DNA from 4 places in the Streptacidiphilus sp. PAMC 29251 genome. Region 4 is predicted to be linked to each of the others. Evidence: riboswitches for the same ligand, from Rfam matches in the RefSeq annotation. Region 4 holds a riboswitch; each other region holds the start of a gene.
The links. A riboswitch is a leader RNA that binds a small molecule or an ion and turns the genes downstream of it on or off. The one in region 4 is predicted to bind cyclic di-AMP.
Positions count from the first base shown of each region.

Region 1: linked by a shared signal. The riboswitch ahead of ACXKR8_RS08455 (transglycosylase family protein) and the one ahead of ACXKR8_RS45090 (glycoside hydrolase family 16 protein) in region 4 are both predicted to bind cyclic di-AMP.
Region 2: linked by a shared signal. The riboswitch ahead of ACXKR8_RS13240 (C40 family peptidase) and the one ahead of ACXKR8_RS45090 (glycoside hydrolase family 16 protein) in region 4 are both predicted to bind cyclic di-AMP.
Region 3: linked by a shared signal. The riboswitch ahead of ACXKR8_RS30905 (transglycosylase family protein) and the one ahead of ACXKR8_RS45090 (glycoside hydrolase family 16 protein) in region 4 are both predicted to bind cyclic di-AMP.

Region 1 is NZ_CM135725.2:1,769,750-1,773,892, forward strand. It holds gene ACXKR8_RS08445 (NADPH:quinone oxidoreductase family protein) at 1-55, shown strand, start outside; gene ACXKR8_RS08450 (CsbD family protein) at 132-305, shown strand; gene ACXKR8_RS08455 (transglycosylase family protein) at 399-1,700, opposite strand; cyclic di-AMP (ydaO/yuaA leader) riboswitch at 1,706-1,878, opposite strand; gene ACXKR8_RS08460 (transglycosylase family protein) at 2,068-2,754, opposite strand; gene ACXKR8_RS08465 (hypothetical protein) at 3,319-4,002, shown strand; gene ACXKR8_RS08470 (CARDB domain-containing protein) at 4,063-4,143, opposite strand, start outside.
Region 2 is NZ_CM135725.2:2,835,001-2,839,143, forward strand. It holds gene ACXKR8_RS13230 (RNA polymerase sigma factor) at 1-715, opposite strand, end outside; gene ACXKR8_RS13235 (YciI family protein) at 688-1,107, opposite strand; gene ACXKR8_RS13240 (C40 family peptidase) at 1,306-2,319, opposite strand; cyclic di-AMP (ydaO/yuaA leader) riboswitch at 2,378-2,535, opposite strand; gene ACXKR8_RS13245 (C40 family peptidase) at 2,820-3,830, opposite strand; partial or broken gene ACXKR8_RS13250 (NYN domain-containing protein) at 4,043-4,143, opposite strand, start outside.
Region 3 is NZ_CM135725.2:6,467,396-6,471,538, forward strand. It holds gene ACXKR8_RS30895 (winged helix-turn-helix domain-containing protein) at 1-454, shown strand, start outside; gene ACXKR8_RS30900 (HAD family hydrolase) at 471-1,205, shown strand; cyclic di-AMP (ydaO/yuaA leader) riboswitch at 1,312-1,466, shown strand; gene ACXKR8_RS30905 (transglycosylase family protein) at 1,470-2,237, shown strand; gene eno (phosphopyruvate hydratase) at 2,395-3,684, shown strand; gene ACXKR8_RS30915 (FtsB family cell division protein) at 3,781-4,143, shown strand, end outside.
Region 4 is NZ_CM135725.2:9,440,140-9,444,282, reverse strand. It holds gene ACXKR8_RS45105 (arabinofuranosidase catalytic domain-containing protein) at 1-63, opposite strand, end outside; gene ACXKR8_RS45100 (transglycosylase SLT domain-containing protein) at 309-896, opposite strand; gene ACXKR8_RS45095 (pyridoxamine 5'-phosphate oxidase family protein) at 1,158-1,811, opposite strand; cyclic di-AMP (ydaO/yuaA leader) riboswitch at 2,032-2,177, shown strand; gene ACXKR8_RS45090 (glycoside hydrolase family 16 protein) at 2,192-3,448, shown strand; gene ACXKR8_RS45085 (ATP-binding protein) at 3,489-4,143, shown strand, end outside.

The DNA.
Region 1 (4,143 bases), 7.7 Mb from region 4:
CCTCACCCGGCTGGGCGCCGGCGACAGCGTGGGCCGGCTGGTGGTCCTGCCGTAAAGAGGGGGGCGTGCCCTGCGGAACCTCGGGTAGGCGCGGGTTGAGCAGCAAAGACCCGAGAGCGAAGGAGCCCCGCATGAGCACCGAGGACAAGGCCAAGAACACTGCCGACAAGCTCAAGGGCAAGGTCAAGGAGGCGGCAGGCAAGGCCGTGGGCAACGAGCGGCTGCAGGCCGAGGGCAAGGCCGACCAGGTCAAGGGCGACGCCAAGCAGGCCGCCGAAAAGGCCAAGGACGCCTTCAAGGACTGATTCCCCGCATGGGAAGCACAACGGCCGATGGCCCCTCAGTTTCCTGAGGGGCCATCGGCGGTTTTATCGCGTGACGTTCACAGCCTGACTGGGTCAGCCGATGCGGCCGGCGAAGTCCGGGGCCCAGTCGCTGATGGTGTCGGTCTTGACGCCGGCGCTGGGGTTGGCGGCCTCGACGTAGCCGCCGTTACCGGTGTAGATGGCGACGTGGTAGGCGCCGGCGGCAGTGCCGTCGCTGGACCAGAACAGCAGGTCGCCGGGCTGGAGCGAGTCCAGCGAGACCCGGGTGCTGGCCGCGGCCTGGTCCTCGCTGGTGCGCGGGATCGAGATCCCGGCCTTGGCCAGCGCGGCCTGGGTCAGACCGGAGCAGTCCCAGACCGAGGGGCCGGTGCCGCCGTAGACGTAGGGCTTGCCGACCTGGGCCTCGGCGAAGGCGATGGCCGCGCTCATGCTGCCCGAAGCGGTGCTGTCGGAAGCCGAGGAGGCGCTGCTGTCGGAGCTGGTCGCCGAGGTGCTGGCCGAGCTGCTGTCCGAGGAGCTGGACTGGCCGCCGGCAGCGGCCTCCACCTTGGCGTCGAACGAGGAGTCGTCCGTGGAGGTCGAGGCGCTGGAGTCGGTGGCGCTGGACGACGAGTCGTTGGACGGGGTGGAGCTGGGCGTCGTGGCCGCCCCGCCCAGCTTGATCTGCTCACCGGGGTAGATGACGTCCGGGCCCTCGGTGAGGGTGCCCCGGTTGAGGGCGTAGAGACGCTGCCATCCGCCGGAGACGTTCTCCTTCTGGGCGATGGTGGAGAGCCAGTCGCCGGCGACCACGGTGTAGGTGCCCGCGGTCGAGGAGGAGGACGAGGTGGAGGTCGACGCCGCGTTCGCGGCAGCCTTCACCTTGTTGGCGAACGCGGAGTCGTCCGAGCTCGAGCTGGAGGTCGAGCTGGGGGTGGAGGCCGAGCTGGAGTCCGAGGAGCTGCTGGAGGAGCCCGAGGAGGAGGTGTCGACGTTGGCGGGAGCGCCGCCGGCGGTCAGACCGGCCTGGGGGCCGCAGACCGGCCAGGCGCCGGGGCCCTGGGAGGCGAGCACCTTCTCGGCGACGGCGATCTGCTGGCTCTTGGTGGCCTGGTCGGCGCTGGACGCGTACTGGGTGCCGCCGTAGGCCGCCCAGGTGTCGGCGGAGAACTGCAGGCCGCCGTAGTAGCCGTTGCCGGTGTTGATGGCCCAGTTGCCGGTGCTCTCGCAGTTGGCGACGGCGTCCCAGGTGCTGACGGTCGCGGCCGAGGCGCTGGTGGCGCTCACGAGCGGGATGGCGAGCCCGACACCGGTCAGTCCGGCCGAGGCGATCAGACGCTGGGTACGGCTACGGCGGGACTTGACGGCGCGGTGGCGCCCGTTGGTGGACAGCATGGAACAGCGTTCCTCTCCCACGCCTGCGAGGTGAGCTGTCGGATTCGGGCTGGAGTTGCCCGGCCGTGCGCTGCACGGCTTCACCCCTAGCTGTGATGACAGACGCTCAGAGAAGAGCGCCGATCACAGCGGCAAACCTGGTTCCCCCGCTCCTGCCGTGGTGCGGTGTGTGGGTCTTCGACGTCTCCGGCGGCAGGACTCGGCGTTCCGGATTTGTCTGTTCCGCTTAAGTGCGGCGAGCAGAAACATACGCACACCGGGCAGCAAACTACAACTGAGTATGACGTCCGTCACGTTTAACACTGCGGCGCGGCACCCGGGGGTATGGGTGCCGCGCCGCAGCGGGTGTTGCTCGACTGCTCTGGGACTAGCCGATGGTGAGGGTCTGGCCGGGGTAGATGGTGTCGGCGTCGGCGCCGATCACGCTCTGGTTGGCGCTGTACAGGGACTGCCAGTCGGTGCCGTGGGCGGCGGCGATGGAGCCCAGGGTGTCGCCGGACTGGACGGTGTAGCTGCCGGCGCCGGTGGCCGCGGGGGCGCTCTCGGTGCTGGTGCTGGTGTCGGTGCTGGGGGTGCTCGTCGCGGCCGGGGCGGTGTCGTCGCTGGTGGCGGCCGGGGTGCTGGTGGCCGGGGTCGTGGTGTCGACGGTGGCGGGGGTGCCGCCGGCGGTGAGGCCGGCCTCGGGGCCGCAGACGGGCCAGGCGCCGGGGCCCTGGGCGGCCAGGACGTTCTCGGCGACGGCGATCTGCTGGCCCTGGCTGGCCTGGTCCGCGGAGGCGGCGTAGGCGGTGCCGCCGAAGGCGGCCCAGGTGGAGGGGGTGAACTGCAGGCCGCCGTAGAAGCCGTTGCCGGTGTTGGCGGACCAGTTGTTGGTGCTCTCGCAGCTGGCGACCTTGTCCCAGGTGGAGGAGTCCGCGGCCGAGGCGCCGGTCGCGCTGACCAGGCCGACCACCGGGACGGCGGCGACCACGCCGACGGCCAGGGCCGCCCGCAGGCGGTTCTTCCTGGTGGTGGCGGTGGCAGCGGTGGTGGCGGTGGCGTGACGGAAGTTCATGGAGTCCTTTCGACAGGTCCCGGGGTCAGCACGGCGTCGGCGTCGGCGCGCAGGAGGCGCGCTACAGGTACGCCGCGACGTGACAGGAGGACGGCCGGTGGCCGTCCCCGGGGCCCGCTGCTGACCGCCTACCGGACAGGTGGAGGCGGAGACATCAAGCGAAAGCGGGCGAACCCGGGAGGTGCTCAGTGCACGTCTTCGACCGTAGGCAACAAACCCCCGGACATCAACGATCCCAGCAAAGTCCCAGATCAGAGCACTGTTACCGGCGGTATTAAGCCTGTATTCAGGCCCCTGCTGGCACCGAACCACCCCGCCAGAGGTGATCTTTGTGGTCTAGACCACGCTCCAGTCGAGTGAGCTGCCACACACAGTCCACGCACAGTCAGTACTCATCAGCCGCCGGTCACTGATGATCTTCGTTTTCATTCAATCGAAGGACGGCGATGTGACCTGGGCCGCAATGAAGGGGCCGATCACCGTATGGGTGCGTCCGGTTGCCGAGTGTAGTGAGCAAGGTGACCGTGGGACTGTCCCACTCAGTTCCGAAGTAAGGGTTTTTCCATGCGTATCGTTCGCATTCGCACCACGCTCGCCTGTGCTGTCCTGGCCTCGACGGTGATCACGGGTGCTGTTGTGCCCAGCGCGTCCGCCACTCCGGTGGACCACGGCACGTCCGTGCAGCCGCAGGCAGCACTGCCCGCGGCCCCCGATCCGGCCGCGACCCTGGGCGCGCTCGGTGCGCTGGGCGGCGTGACCGAGGCCGTGTCGAGCCTCGTGTCGAGCGCCACCGCCACCGCGCCGGCTCCGTCGCCGGCCGACCTGCAGGCCAAGCTCGCCACCCTGACCAGCGCGGGCAAGGTCCTCACCACCGCGCTGCCGGCCGCGCCGGCCGTTCCGGCGGCGCCGTCCAAGGTCCTGGCGAAGGCTCCGGTCAAGGCTCCAGTGAAGGCCCCGGTGAAGTCGGCTCCGATCCACGGCCTGCCGATTCCCGCGCCGCCGCTGCCCGTTCCGGTGCCGGTGCCGCCGGTGTCCGCCCCGGTGCCGCCGCTGCCCGTACCCGTGCCCGTCCCGGCGAGTGTTCCGGACGCGCTGGCCACGCTGCAGAAGGACGCCGCCGCGCTGGTCGCCGCGGTACAGGCGACGGATGTCGCCGCGGTCACCGCCGCACTGACCGCTCTGGTCACCGACACCCTGGCCGTGGTCACGGCCACGGTCGCGGCGGTCGGTGTCGGCCTCCCGGCCTGACAGCAGTAACAGCAGTGCCCCGGAAGCGTTCTGCCTCCGGGGCACTGCTGTTGCTCCGTGCTACGGGTTCACAGTGATCGTGAACGTCGAGGTGGTGTTCTGGATGTTGACGAAGTTGTTGCTCTCGGTGAGGTGGTTGAA
Region 2 (4,143 bases), 6.6 Mb from region 4:
TCGCCGTGGAGCCTTCGGCGAAGATGACGTAGACGACGCTCAGCACGGCGCCGAGCCGGGCCGGCCGCTCCTCCGGCGGCGGTAGTTCGAACGGCACGTGGGCCGCGGCGATGGTCTTCTTCGCCCGGGTGATCCGGGCCTGGACGGTCGCGGTGGGCACCAGGAACGCCCGGGCGATCTCCTCGCTGGACAGCCCGCCGACCACGCGCAGGGTGAGCGCCACCCGGGCCTCGGGCGAGAGCACCGGGTGGCAGGCGGTGAACATCAGCGCGAGGACGTCGTCCGGGACGTGGTCGGGATCCCAGAGCAGGTCCTGCTCCGACCGGCCCGGCGCGGGGGCCTGCACGCCCGCGCTGAACTCGCCCTCGGCCAGCCGGCCGGCCAGGCCGGCGTACCGCTGCTCCAGGGCGGACCTGCGGCGGAAGCCGTCGATGGCGCGCCGGCGTGCGGTCGCCAGCAGCCAGCCCACCGGGCTGGCCGGCGCACCGTCGCGCGGCCAGGCCACCAGTGCCTCCGCCAGCGCCTCCTGGGCCAGGTCCTCGGCGAGGGCGAAGTCCCCGGTGTAGCGGGTCAGCGCACCGATGATCCGGGCGGACTCGATCCGCCAGACCGCCTCCAGGGCCCGCCGGGCCGCAGTGTCGCCCGGCGGGCCCCCGCCCGCCGGGCCGTCGTCGGCCGCGGGGGGTGTCAGATCTGGCCGGTCCGCTCGCGCCACGCCCGCTCCTTGGTGATCCACTCGTTGTCCTGCGGGAACTCGTCGATGCTCGGCACCCGGCGGACCTCGCACTTGGAGCCGGGGAGGGCGGGCAGCCGCTTGGCCCACTCGACCGCCTCCTCCTTGGAGGCGACGTCGATCAGGTAGAAGCCGCCGAACAGCTCCTTGGTCTCGCCGTAGGGGCCGTCGGTGACCACCGGGGTCTCCGCACTGAAGTCGACCACCACGCCCTGGGACGGGTCGTCCAGGCCCTCGGCGGCGACCAGCACGCCGGCCCGGATCAGCTCCTCATTGAAGCGGCCCACCGTCTCGAGCATCTCCTCGAAGGGCGTCTCCATCATCTTCGCCATGGACTCGTCCGTGCCGCGCATGATCAGCATGTACTTCGCCATCGTCAGTCTCCTCACTCGGGGGCCGCTTCCCGACCCTCTCTATCCCAGGTCGAACGGCGCCGCCACGGATCGACACGACAGACCCACCAGAACCATTTTCTTTTTTCGCCCAGCAGAAAACTCAGAGGCTGTCGCCGGGGACGGGCCGGCGACAGCCTCTGAGAAGGGGGAAGACCTGCGGAGAGTCCGGGGTGTGGCTCAGACCCGGCGCATGGCGTAGATGGAGCCGATGGTGGTCAGCGCCTCGTACTTGACGACGGTGCCGGTGTGCGGAGCGTGCAGGACCATGCCGCCGCCCGCGTACATGCCGACGTGCGAGTCGCCGTTGAAGAAGATCAGGTCGCCGATCTGGAGGTCGGAGACCGAGCCGACGGCGGAGCCGACGTCCACCTGGTCGTAGGTGGTGCGGCCGATCGACACGCCTGCCTGCTTGAAGGCCCACTGCATCAGGCCGGAGCAGTCGAAGGAGTTGGGCCCGGTGGCCCCGTAGACGTACGGGTCGCCGAGGCGGGTCTGCGCGGCGTGGAAGGCCGCCATCGCGGCACCGGAGCCGGCCTTGGTGGAGCCGGGGCTGTACGTGGTGCTGCCGGTGCTGGAGCTGCCGCTGCTGTGGCTGGTGGTGCCGGCGTTCTGCAGCTTGGTGACCGCGGCGCGCTGGGCGGCGGTCAGCGAGGCGAGCTGGGCCTTGGACGCGGCGAGCTTCTGCTGCACGGAGGCCTTGGCCGCGGCGAGCTGCTTGCTGGTGGCGTCGAGCGCCTTCAGCTTGCTCTCGGCGTCGGCCTTCTCACGGTTCAGCGTCTTCTGCTCAGCCGTCAGCGAGTCGAGCAGCGCGGCCTGGCTACCGGTCACCTGGCTCATCGTGGAGGCCTGGTTCAGGTACTCGGTGGGGTTCGCGGACAGCATCAGCTGCACCGAGGGGTCGATCGACCCGCTGCGGTACTGCGCGCTGGCGACCGCGCCGAGCGCGGCGGACTTGGCGCTGACCGAGGCCTGCTGGCGGGCCACCTGGTCCTGCAGGGTGTTGACCTGCTTCTGCAGTGTCTGCTGCTGCGACTGCGCGGCGTCGTACTGCTGGATCGCCTTGTCGGCGTCCTGGTTCTGCTGGTCTATCTCTGCCTTGAGCTGCGCCGTGGTCTGCTTGGGTGCCGCCTGCGCCGACTGGGTGGCGGTCGCGCCGAGCGCGACGGTGGTGGCTGCAGCAGCGGTAAGCACGGTTATCCGCGATCGGCTGGGACTTTTCGGACGACGATGGGACGCCACGAAGGCGAGCTCCTTCTTCCTACGGCCGCCTACCGGGTGAGCTGACGGGTTCGGGCTGGAAGACGTGCCCTACGACGCTTCACCGGCGGACCGGCCTGGCGTCGATTCACCCCGAGGGAACTTGGTTCCCCGGCTCCGAACTGACGGCTGATCCAGCGTGCCCCGCTGGATGCGGAACAGCCTGCCGTGCGGTCGAACTCGGCGGAAACCGCCGCTGCCACCCTGCTGGGTGATCGACTTCGCGGTGGTTCGATCGCTGACACTAGTGACCCGAACGTGATCTATTCAAATCCTTGTAAGTAAAAACTCTTTTAGGTTTCGAAAGAGCATCGGGTCGGCGACTGAACGTAGTCGCTGAATGACCATCCGATGACGACATGGCACCCAAATCGGTCATCTGGTCGAGACGGCAGCAACGCGTGTGACGTGAGTCACAGTCGAGTAAATAACCGTCAGAAGCGGCGAATGGCAACGATGGTGCCGAAATAGGACAGCGGCTGGATGTCCACCGTGAGCCCCGGGTGGGGAGCGCTCAGCAGCATCCCCTTCCCGGCGTAGAGGCCCACGTGGTCGCCGCCCATGTTCACGATGATGTCGCCGACCTTGAGGTCCGCGTAGGACACCCCGGTGCCCACCGTCTCGTCCGAGTACGAGTAGTGCGGCAGGGAGATGCCGGCCTTGCCGTAGGCCCACATCACCAGGCCCGAGCAGTCGAACACACTGGGTCCTGAGCCGCCGGAGACGTAGGGGGCCACATTGACCTTGCTCATCGCGGCCAGCATCGCGGTACGGGCCGCCGGGGAGATCCCGGAGAGGTCGATGTCGGACACCGACATGTAACTGCTGCCGGACGAGGGCGGAGTGAAGCCGCCGCCCCCGGCACCGCCGGTGTTCACCTGGGTGCGCTGCTTCGGGGTGAGGGAGTCCAGGATCGCCTGGGCGTGCTTGAGCTTGGCGGCGATGGCCGCCTTGGACTTCTGCATCTGCTTCAGCAGCACCTGCTGGGCGCCCAGCTCCTGGGCCGCCTCGGCCTTCTCGGCCGCCAGCGCGTGCTGCTGCGCCACCAACTGGTCCATCAGCGCTGCCTGGTTGCTGTTGACCTGGTCCTCGTCGGAGGCGCGGTTCAGGTACTCGGTCGGGTCCGCGGAGAGCATCAGCTGCACCGCCGGGTCCACCGAACCGTCCCGGTACTGCGCGCTGGCCACCGCGCCCAGGACCGCCATCTCCTTGTTCACCACGGCCTGCTGACGGGCTATCTCGTCCTGCAGGTTGTTGACCTTCTTCTGCAGCGCCTGCTGCTGGGCCTGCGCCCCGTCGTACTGCTCCGTCGCCGCCGCGGCCGCGTTGCGGTCCGCGTCGACCTGCGTCTTGGCCTGGCCCGTCGTGGTGGCCGGCGCCGCGCTGGCCGCGGTCTGCGCCGCCAGCGCGACCGCCGTGGCCGCCGCAGCCGTGAGGATGGTCACGCGGGCACGGCCTGGCTGCTTCAAACGACGGTGTGAGACCACGGAGCCGGGTTCCCTTCAGGACGACACAGAAGTTCGAAGGGAGACACTAGTGAGGAACATGTGAGCTTGTCGCCCCCGCCGGGGAGTCCGGCCGGTAATGCCCCTAATGTCCGGTACAGGTAAGAGGTTTGAAGCCCTGACCCCCGCCCTCAGGTGCGACTCTGCAGCCCTCAGGTGCGGATCAGCCGCTTCAGCAGCATCGCCGAGGGGACGGGGCGGGCCCCCGCCTTGCGGACGCCGTCGGCGACCTCGCGGTCGGTGGACACCACCA
Region 3 (4,143 bases), 3.0 Mb from region 4:
CAACTACTCGGCCACGCCCACCTTTCCGCGGGTCATCGGCCATCCCGACGACCACCGTCCGCTGGCCCGGCTGCAGCTCATCACGCAGACCCAGGTGGCCAGCCTGCAGGCGGCGGTGGACAACCTGCGCACCTTCCAGTTGGTCGAAGGCAACCCGAAGGTGGAGGTTCGAGCCGTACCCTTTCCGCCGATGACCAAGTTGTACGTGCTGAACGGGAACGAGGTGCTGGAGGGCTTCTACCAGCTGACGGAGCGGTCGGTCGACATCGGTGGCGAGGAGTACCGGATCGACGACCTGGCCGGCCTGGACAGTAAGCTTTTCTGGCGTACTCGACACGCCCTGCCCAACCATGTCGACTCCAAGTTCGTCCGCACGGTCCAGGCGTTCTTCGAGTCCTGGTGGGTAAAGGCCGAACGCTATGGCGTCCAACTGCACCGAGACCCCAGAGACTGAGAGCGAGCCATCCGTCGTGTCACCGCAACGAGCCCCGGCAGCAGCGAAGGTGGAGCGGGCGAAGGTGGTCCTGCTGGACTTCGACGGTCCGGTCTGCTCGGTGTTCGCCGGGCACCCGGCGCCGGGGGTGGCCCGGAAGCTGCTGCGCGAGCTCGACGCGCAGGGCGTCCGGCTCCCCGGCGAGCTGGCGGGCACCGAGGATCCGCACGGCCTGCTGGACGGCCTGGCCAAGGCGCTCGGCGGCCAGGGCCTGTCCGAGCCGGAGATCAAGGCGCTCACCCGGCAGTTGGACGGCCGGCTGGCCGAGGCCGAGCAGGAGGCCGTCGGCACCGCCGCGGAGACGCCGGACGCCGTGGACGCGGTGCTGCGGCTGCTGCGCTCGGGCCGGTCGGTGGCCGTGGTCAGCAATAACGCGACCGCCGCGGTGGAAGCGTACCTGCGGCGCCGGGAGCCGCTGGCGGAGCTGCTGCGGGGGCGGGTCTTCGGCCGCCCCGCGGACCCGGCGCTGATGAAGCCCCGCCCCTATCTGCTGGACCGGGCGGTGGCCGCGGTGCGGGGCAGCGCCGCTGACGCGGTGCTGATCGGGGACGCGGTCACCGATGTCGAGGCGGCGGCCGGCGCCGGGGTGGATTTCGTCGGATTCGCGGGCGGGGACGAGCGGCGGCGGAAGCGCCTGGTGGGTGCGGGAGTTGCGGACGACTGCGTGATCGACCACTGGAGTGAATTGGGAGCTTTCTCCCTACTTCAGTGAAGGGACGGGGCTTGTGGTTATGCAGTTCATATGTCTAGCCTTCCGGCACGCCCGCATGCGCGGGCGACTGCCCTTCGGGACGCCGAGTCCTGTCCAGCCGGGGGGCGGAACCCACACTCTTTGATTGGGCAGGAGCGGGGGACCCAGGTAAGTCGCCGCAGTTCACAAGGCTGCGGCTCGGGGTGAAGACGCGTCAAGCGTCCGGGCTACCTACCGGCCCGAACCCGACAGCTCACCTCGCAGGCGTCGGAGAGGGACCCTGCCATGCTCTTCACCACCCCTGTCGCCGGTCGCCATCGCAAGCCCCGCAGCAGCAGCACCGCGCGTCTGGTGGCCACCGCGAGTCTCGGCACCGCCGGGATAGCGCTGCCGCTGATCGGCGCGACCAGCGCCTCCGCCGCATCCGTGTCCACCTGGGACAAGGTCGCCAGTTGCGAGAGCGGGGGCGACTGGTCCATCAACACCGGCAACGGCTACTACGGCGGGCTGCAGTTCTCGGCCTCGACCTGGGCCGGGTACGGCGGCACCGCGTACGCCTCCACCGCCAACCACGCCAGCAAGGGCCAGCAGATCACCATCGCCGAGAAGGTGCTGGCCGCGCAGGGCCCCGGCGCCTGGCCGGTCTGCGGACCCCGGGCCGGACTGAGCCAGGGCGGCGGCGCGCCGGTGGTGAGCACCACACCGACCAAGAAGGCCCCCGCCAAGAAGGCCCCGGCCAAGAAGACCACCACCACGCACAGCACCACCAAGCAGACCAGCACCGGCAAGCACAGCGGCGCCGGCAGCAGCACGCACAGCGTGAAGACCACCCCCAGCACCCCGAAGCACGCCGCCCCCTCGGTGCAGCAGGCGTCCCCGACGCACAGCACCGGCCACGGCGACTACACCGTCAAGCCGGGCGACACCCTCTCCGGCATCGCCGCCTCCGCGCACCTCGGCGGCGGCTGGAAGGCGCTGTACCAGGAGAACCGCTCCACCGTCGGCGGCAACCCGGACCTGATCTTCCCGGGCCAGCGGCTCGACGTCGGCTGACTCCGACTGCCCCGCCCGCGGCCCCTGCCCGCCAGGTGAACTACTGGTGGGTAGGGGCTCCGGCTGGTGAGACACCCGCGCGGTCCGGGTGGCCACGCCCTCTGCTGCGGCTAGGCTCTTGGGGTAAGCACCCCAGTATTCCCCCAAGGAGATGCCTGTGCCGTCCATCGACGTCGTCGTAGCCCGGGAGATCCTCGACTCACGAGGCAACCCCACGGTCGAGGTCGAGGTCGGCCTCGACGACGGCAGCACCGGGCGTGCCGCCGTTCCGTCCGGCGCCTCGACCGGTGCCTTCGAAGCCCTTGAGCTGCGTGACGGTGACAAGTCCCGTTACGGCGGCAAGGGCGTCGAGAAGGCCGTCCTCGCCGTCATCGAGCAGATCGGCCCGGAGCTGATCGGCTACGACGCCACCGAGCAGCGCCTGATCGACCAGGCGATGCTGGACCTGGACGCGACCCCGGACAAGTCCTCGCTCGGCGCCAACGCCATCCTCGGCGTCTCGCTCGCCGTGGCGCACGCCGCCTCCGAGGCCAGCGACCTGCCGCTGTTCCGCTACCTGGGCGGCCCCAACGCCCATGTGCTGCCGGTCCCGATGATGAACATCCTCAACGGCGGCTCGCACGCGGACTCCAACGTCGACATCCAGGAGTTCATGATCGCTCCGATCGGCGCGCCCTCGTTCTCCGAGGCCGTCCGCTGGGGCGTCGAGGTCTACCACACCCTCAAGGGTGTGCTGAAGGAGCGCGGCCTCTCCACCGGTCTCGGCGACGAGGGCGGCTTCGCCCCGAACCTGGACAGCAACCGCGAGGCGCTCGACCTCATCGTCGAGGCCATCAAGAAGGCCGGCTACACCCCCGGCAAGGACGTCGCGCTGGCCCTGGACGTGGCCGCGTCCGAGTTCTACAAGGACGGCGCCTACCAGTTCGAGGGCAAGGCGCTCTCCGCCTCCGAGCTGACCGACTACTACGCCGAGCTGGTCGCCGCGTACCCGCTGGTCTCCATCGAGGACCCGCTGTTCGAGGACGACTGGGACGGCTGGAAGACCCTCACCGCCAAGCTGGGCGACAAGGTGCAGATCGTCGGTGACGACCTGTTCGTCACCAACCCGGTCCGCCTCGCCCGCGGCATCAAGGAGGGCGCGGCCAACGCGCTGCTGGTGAAGGTCAACCAGATCGGCTCGCTGACCGAGACCCTGGACGCGGTGGAGCTGGCCCAGCGCAGCGGCTTCCGCTGCATGATGTCGCACCGCTCCGGCGAGACCGAGGACGTCACCATCGCCGACCTCGCCGTCGCCACCAACTGCGGCCAGATCAAGACCGGCGCCCCGGCCCGCTCCGAGCGCGTCGCCAAGTACAACCAGCTGCTGCGCATCGAGGAGATCCTCGACGAGGCCGCCGAGTACGCCGGCCGCGGCGCGTTCCCGCGCTTCCAGCCCGCCGCCGACTGACGACTCGTCGTGCTGGACCGGTGCCCCGCCGCGATCACCCTCTAGGGTGGGCGGCGGGGCACCGGCGCATCCACAGGGACACGGGAGGGCGAGAACGTGAGCAGCAAGGCAGGCAGTCGCAGGCCGCGTTTCACCGGCCGCGCCGCGGTGCTCGCCCTGGTGCTCTGCTCGCTGATCGCCGCGCTGGCCTACCCGACCCGGCAGTTCATCGCCCAGCGCTCGCAGATCGCCCAGCAGCGCGCCGCCGCCGAGCAGGCCCAGGCCCAGGTGGACGAGCTGCGCCGGGAGCGGGCCCGCTGGCAGGATCCGGCCTATGTGACGGCCCAGGCCCGCGAGCGGCTGCACTACGGTTTCCCCGGCGAGACCCCGTTCACCGCGGTCGATCCCACCCCGAGCGCCTCGGCCCAGGCCTCGGCCCAGGCCCAGGCCCAGGCGGGCGCGGCCGGCCAGCCCTGGTAC
Region 4 (4,143 bases):
GAGGAGAGCCCTTCGCCATGGGCCACGTCGTAACCGGTCGCCTGTGGATCCGCTTCTACGCATGGGGGTGCTCCTGGGTGGGGAGGGAGTCCAACGTTGTAACGGACATTGAGGCACTCGGCACCGGGTGCGTCAAGACTCTCCGCGCGATCCCGTCGGCGCGCTGCGGCGGAAGTTTTCGCACCAGCCATCCCACCTGGGATGATGAAGAGGACTGCGCATCTGATGATGGATCAGCTCAGATGGGCCGGAGCCAGGGGTTTCCGACAGCCGACGCTACGGCCGTGGAAGTCCATCGTTGTAACAGGTCAGTAGCCCTGCTTGCCGTAGGCGACGCTGTCGAAGGAGCCGTAGCGGTCATTGGCGTAGCGGACGCCGGCGATGATCGAGTCGACCGGGTCCAGGATGTCCTTGTGCCCGGGCAGCGACCACTCGGCGAAGGTCGGCTTGATGGTCTGGATCAGACCGTAAGTACCCCCGTACAGGGCCTGGTTGCCGTCCCAGTGGTTCTCGGCGCGGGGGTTGCCGCTGGACTCGGTCATCGCACGGGCCTTGATGGCATGGGCGTTGGGGACATGGTCCCCGTGCGCGGCCAGGACGGCGCGGGCCTCGGAGATCCAGCCCTCCAGGTTGTTCGGATAGCTCTTCTGCGCCGGTGCGCGGCCGGCAGCGGTCTTGGCGGGCGCTGCGGCCTTGGCCGCCTTGACCCCAGCCGCCTTGGTCGACCCAGCTGCCTTGGCCTCAGCCGCCTTGGCCGCCGCCGAGCCGGTTATTCGCGCCGGTGCCGCGTGGGCCTGGGCGCTGGGGGCGCCCACCGCCGTGCCCAGCACCACGGTCGAGGCGATCACCAGGTAGGCGGTCAGACCTGCGGGCGTGCGGGACTTGAGCTGCTGCATGACTCTCCTGAGGGATCTACGACGAACACGTCGTCAACGGCCACGACCGCTCGCCGGGTATCTCCCGCAGGCAACAGTCGAGGGGCTCACCGGCCGTGGACTCAGGCCGGTCGCCACGGGCGTGAACTTTTCGCCCGTACATCCACCCTCACACGATCAACGTCGCCGCCCTAGGGACCTTGTGCCCCCATCCCCGCGCCCACCGAACCGGGGCCTCCTGCCCTCCGCGCCACGCCCCGGGCCCAGCGCCGCACCCCCGACTCAGCCCGCGCCGAGGTACGGCGGCAGCGGGGTGCCCGGTGCGAGGTCCTCGGCCGGGACCGGTGTGCCGTGGCCGCGAGTGACCGGGACCACACCGCTCCAGTACGGAAGGGCGAGGTCCTCGGCGTCGTCCACGGGGCCGCCGGTGCGGACCTTGGCGGAGACCTCGTCCAGGTCCAGCCGGATCACCGCGGTCGCGGCCAGTTCCTTGGCGTCGGCGCGGCGGGAGTCCTGCGACCGTCCCGCGACCACCTGCTCCACCAGGGCGTCCAGGGCCTCGGCGCGCTCGGCCGGGTCCACCACCTGGTGCGCGGTGCCGTGGACGACGACCGAGCGGTAGTTGAGCGAGTGGTGGAAGGCGGAGCGGGCCAGGACCAGGCCGTCCACATGGGTCACGGTCAGGCAGACCGCGAGGCCGGGGTCGGCGGCTCCGCGCAGCGGACGGGATCCGGTGGAGCCGTGGAGGTACAGCCGTTCGCCGATCCGGCCGTAGAGCGTGGGGAGCACGACCGGGGCGCCGTCCCGGACGAAGCCGAGGTGGCAGACATAGCCCTCGTCCAGGATCGAGTGAACCAGCTCACGGTCGTAGGAGGCACGCTCCCGACTGCGGGTGGGGACGGTGCGTTCGGTCGGCTGGTAGGCGGCGGTGGCCACAGATTCCCTGCTCTCTATTGAACTAGTGCATAAATATCTTTGCGTTAGAACATTATGACCACCGTTTCGAGGCTCGCTCAAGCCCTTTTGGAGGCGGGTGTGAGTAGACGCACATTGCATTGTCGAATCCACGTTCGCCTGCCTAGCCTGCAGGTTCCGCCGTGGGCGGACCCCGTCGCCGGGACGCCGAGTCCTGTCCGCTCGCCGGCGGGAACCCGAGCACCGAACTCGGACAGGAGCGGGGGAACCAGGTCAGTTGCCGTACCCACGCCCGCACGGGCAGGTGGGTACCGGCTCGGGGTGAAGCCGCTCCCCAGGCGGCCGGGCTTCCTCAGGCCCGAACCCGACAGCTCACCTCGTAGGCGTCACGAGGCCCTGCCATGCCCCTGTCGATCACCCCTGCGCGCTTCGGCGCGATAGCCGGCGCGGCCGCCCTGGCCGCCATCCCGCTCGCGGGAACGGCCAACACGGCCGCCGCGGCCCCCGCGGCCTCCGGCGTCACCCAGGACCGGCTCACCCCCGCCACCATGACCGCCGGCGCCCCCGCCCGCGCGGCCCTCACCGTCCACTCCGGCTCCTGCTTCACGGCCAGGACCCTGGGCGTGGGCGTCCGGGACGCGGCCGGTGCCAACCTGGACTTCCCCGGCTCCGCGTCCAACGTCCGGATCTGCCCCGGCGGCGTCTCGATCACCACCGGCAGCCGCACGCTGTCGGCCGGCAGCTACACCGAGTTCGGTTTCTGGCAGGACGCCTCGGGCGCCTGGCACAACCTCCCCTCCCGGACGCTGACGGTGTCCGCCGCCGTGTCCGCCGCCGCCCCGACCACCACGCCGGCCACACCCGCGCCGACCCCGACGCCGACCCCCACGCCGACCCCGACACCCACCCCCACCGCGCCCGTGACCGGGGCCGCGCCCGTGCCGGGGAAGTCGCTGGCCTGGTCCGACGAGTTCAGCGGACCCATCGCCTGGGGCAGCCGCTGGGTCGGCAGCACCAGCACCGCGTTCCAGTACGGGAGCCACAACCCGAACGACAACAAGCTCGACTGGCTCAGCCCCAACGCCGTGACCGTGGCCGACGGTGTCGCCACCTTCACCGCTACCCCGTCCTCGACCACCCTGGAGAACGGCAAGCAGGCCTGGACCACCGGCCAGCTCACCACCGAGGGCTCGACCCAGGGCTTCCAGGTCAAGACCGGTGACTACGCCGAGGCCCGGGTCAAGCTCCCGTCCGGCACCGGCGCCTGGCCGGCGCTGTGGACCTGGAAGGACGGCAACGGCGAGATCGACTCCTTCGAGTACCACCCGGACAACCCGCACCTGCTGGAGCTGTCCAACCACGTCAACGCCGCCCACGACTACTACACCGACGCCAGTGCCGTCAGCCCGGACAGCTGGGTGACCATCGGCACCTACTACGGCGCCGACTCGGTCGACTGGTACGTCAACGGCACCAAGGTCTACTCGGACCACACCGGCGTCGGCACCGGCTGGTCGGCCTACCTGAACCTCAGCCTCTCGGTCAGCGCCGGGCAGTACCACCCCCCCCTCCGGCACGGCACCGATCAGCTTCGCCGCCGACTACGTCCGGGTCTACCGCTGAGCCGGGAGGCCAATTTTTGGCATATGCCACTCTGATTCCCTGTCACCGCCCGGCCCGCGCCTGTACGTTGGGAGCATGAGCACGGCTGTTCCGGGCGGGAACGCTCCCTGGAGGCGTGCCGGTGATCTGCCCGCCGAGGTCACGGGCTTTGTCGGCCGGGCGGATCAACTTGCCTCGCTGCAGCGGCTGCTGGCGGTTTCTCGGCTGGTCACGCTGACCGGTCCGGGTGGGGTCGGCAAGACCAGGATCGCCCTGCGCGCCCTGCCCGACCTGCGCGGGGCCTATCCCGACGGCGTCTTCCTGGCCGAGCTGTCCGCCCTCAAGGACCCCGACCTGCTGGCCCGGACGGTCTGCGCCGTGCTGGGCCTCCCCGAACAGGCCGCCAGGACCGCCCTGGAGCAGCTCACCGACCACCTGGCCGGACGTACCGTGCTGCTGGTGCTGGACACCTGCGAGCACCTGGTCGACGCCTGCGCCGCGCTGGCCGGACTGCTGCTGCGCAACTGCCCGCAGGTCAGCGTGCTGGCCACGAGCCGACAGCCGCTGGACGTGCCCGGCGAGCACCTGCTGGTCGTCCCGCCGCTGCCGGTGGAGCCGGAAGGCATCGACGGGACCGGCGCGGTCGCGCTGTTCGCCCAGCGGGCTACCGCGGTGATGCCCTCCTTCGTGCTGACCGAGGCCAACCAGCCGGACGTGCTGGCCCTCTGCCGCCGGCTGGACGGCATCCCGC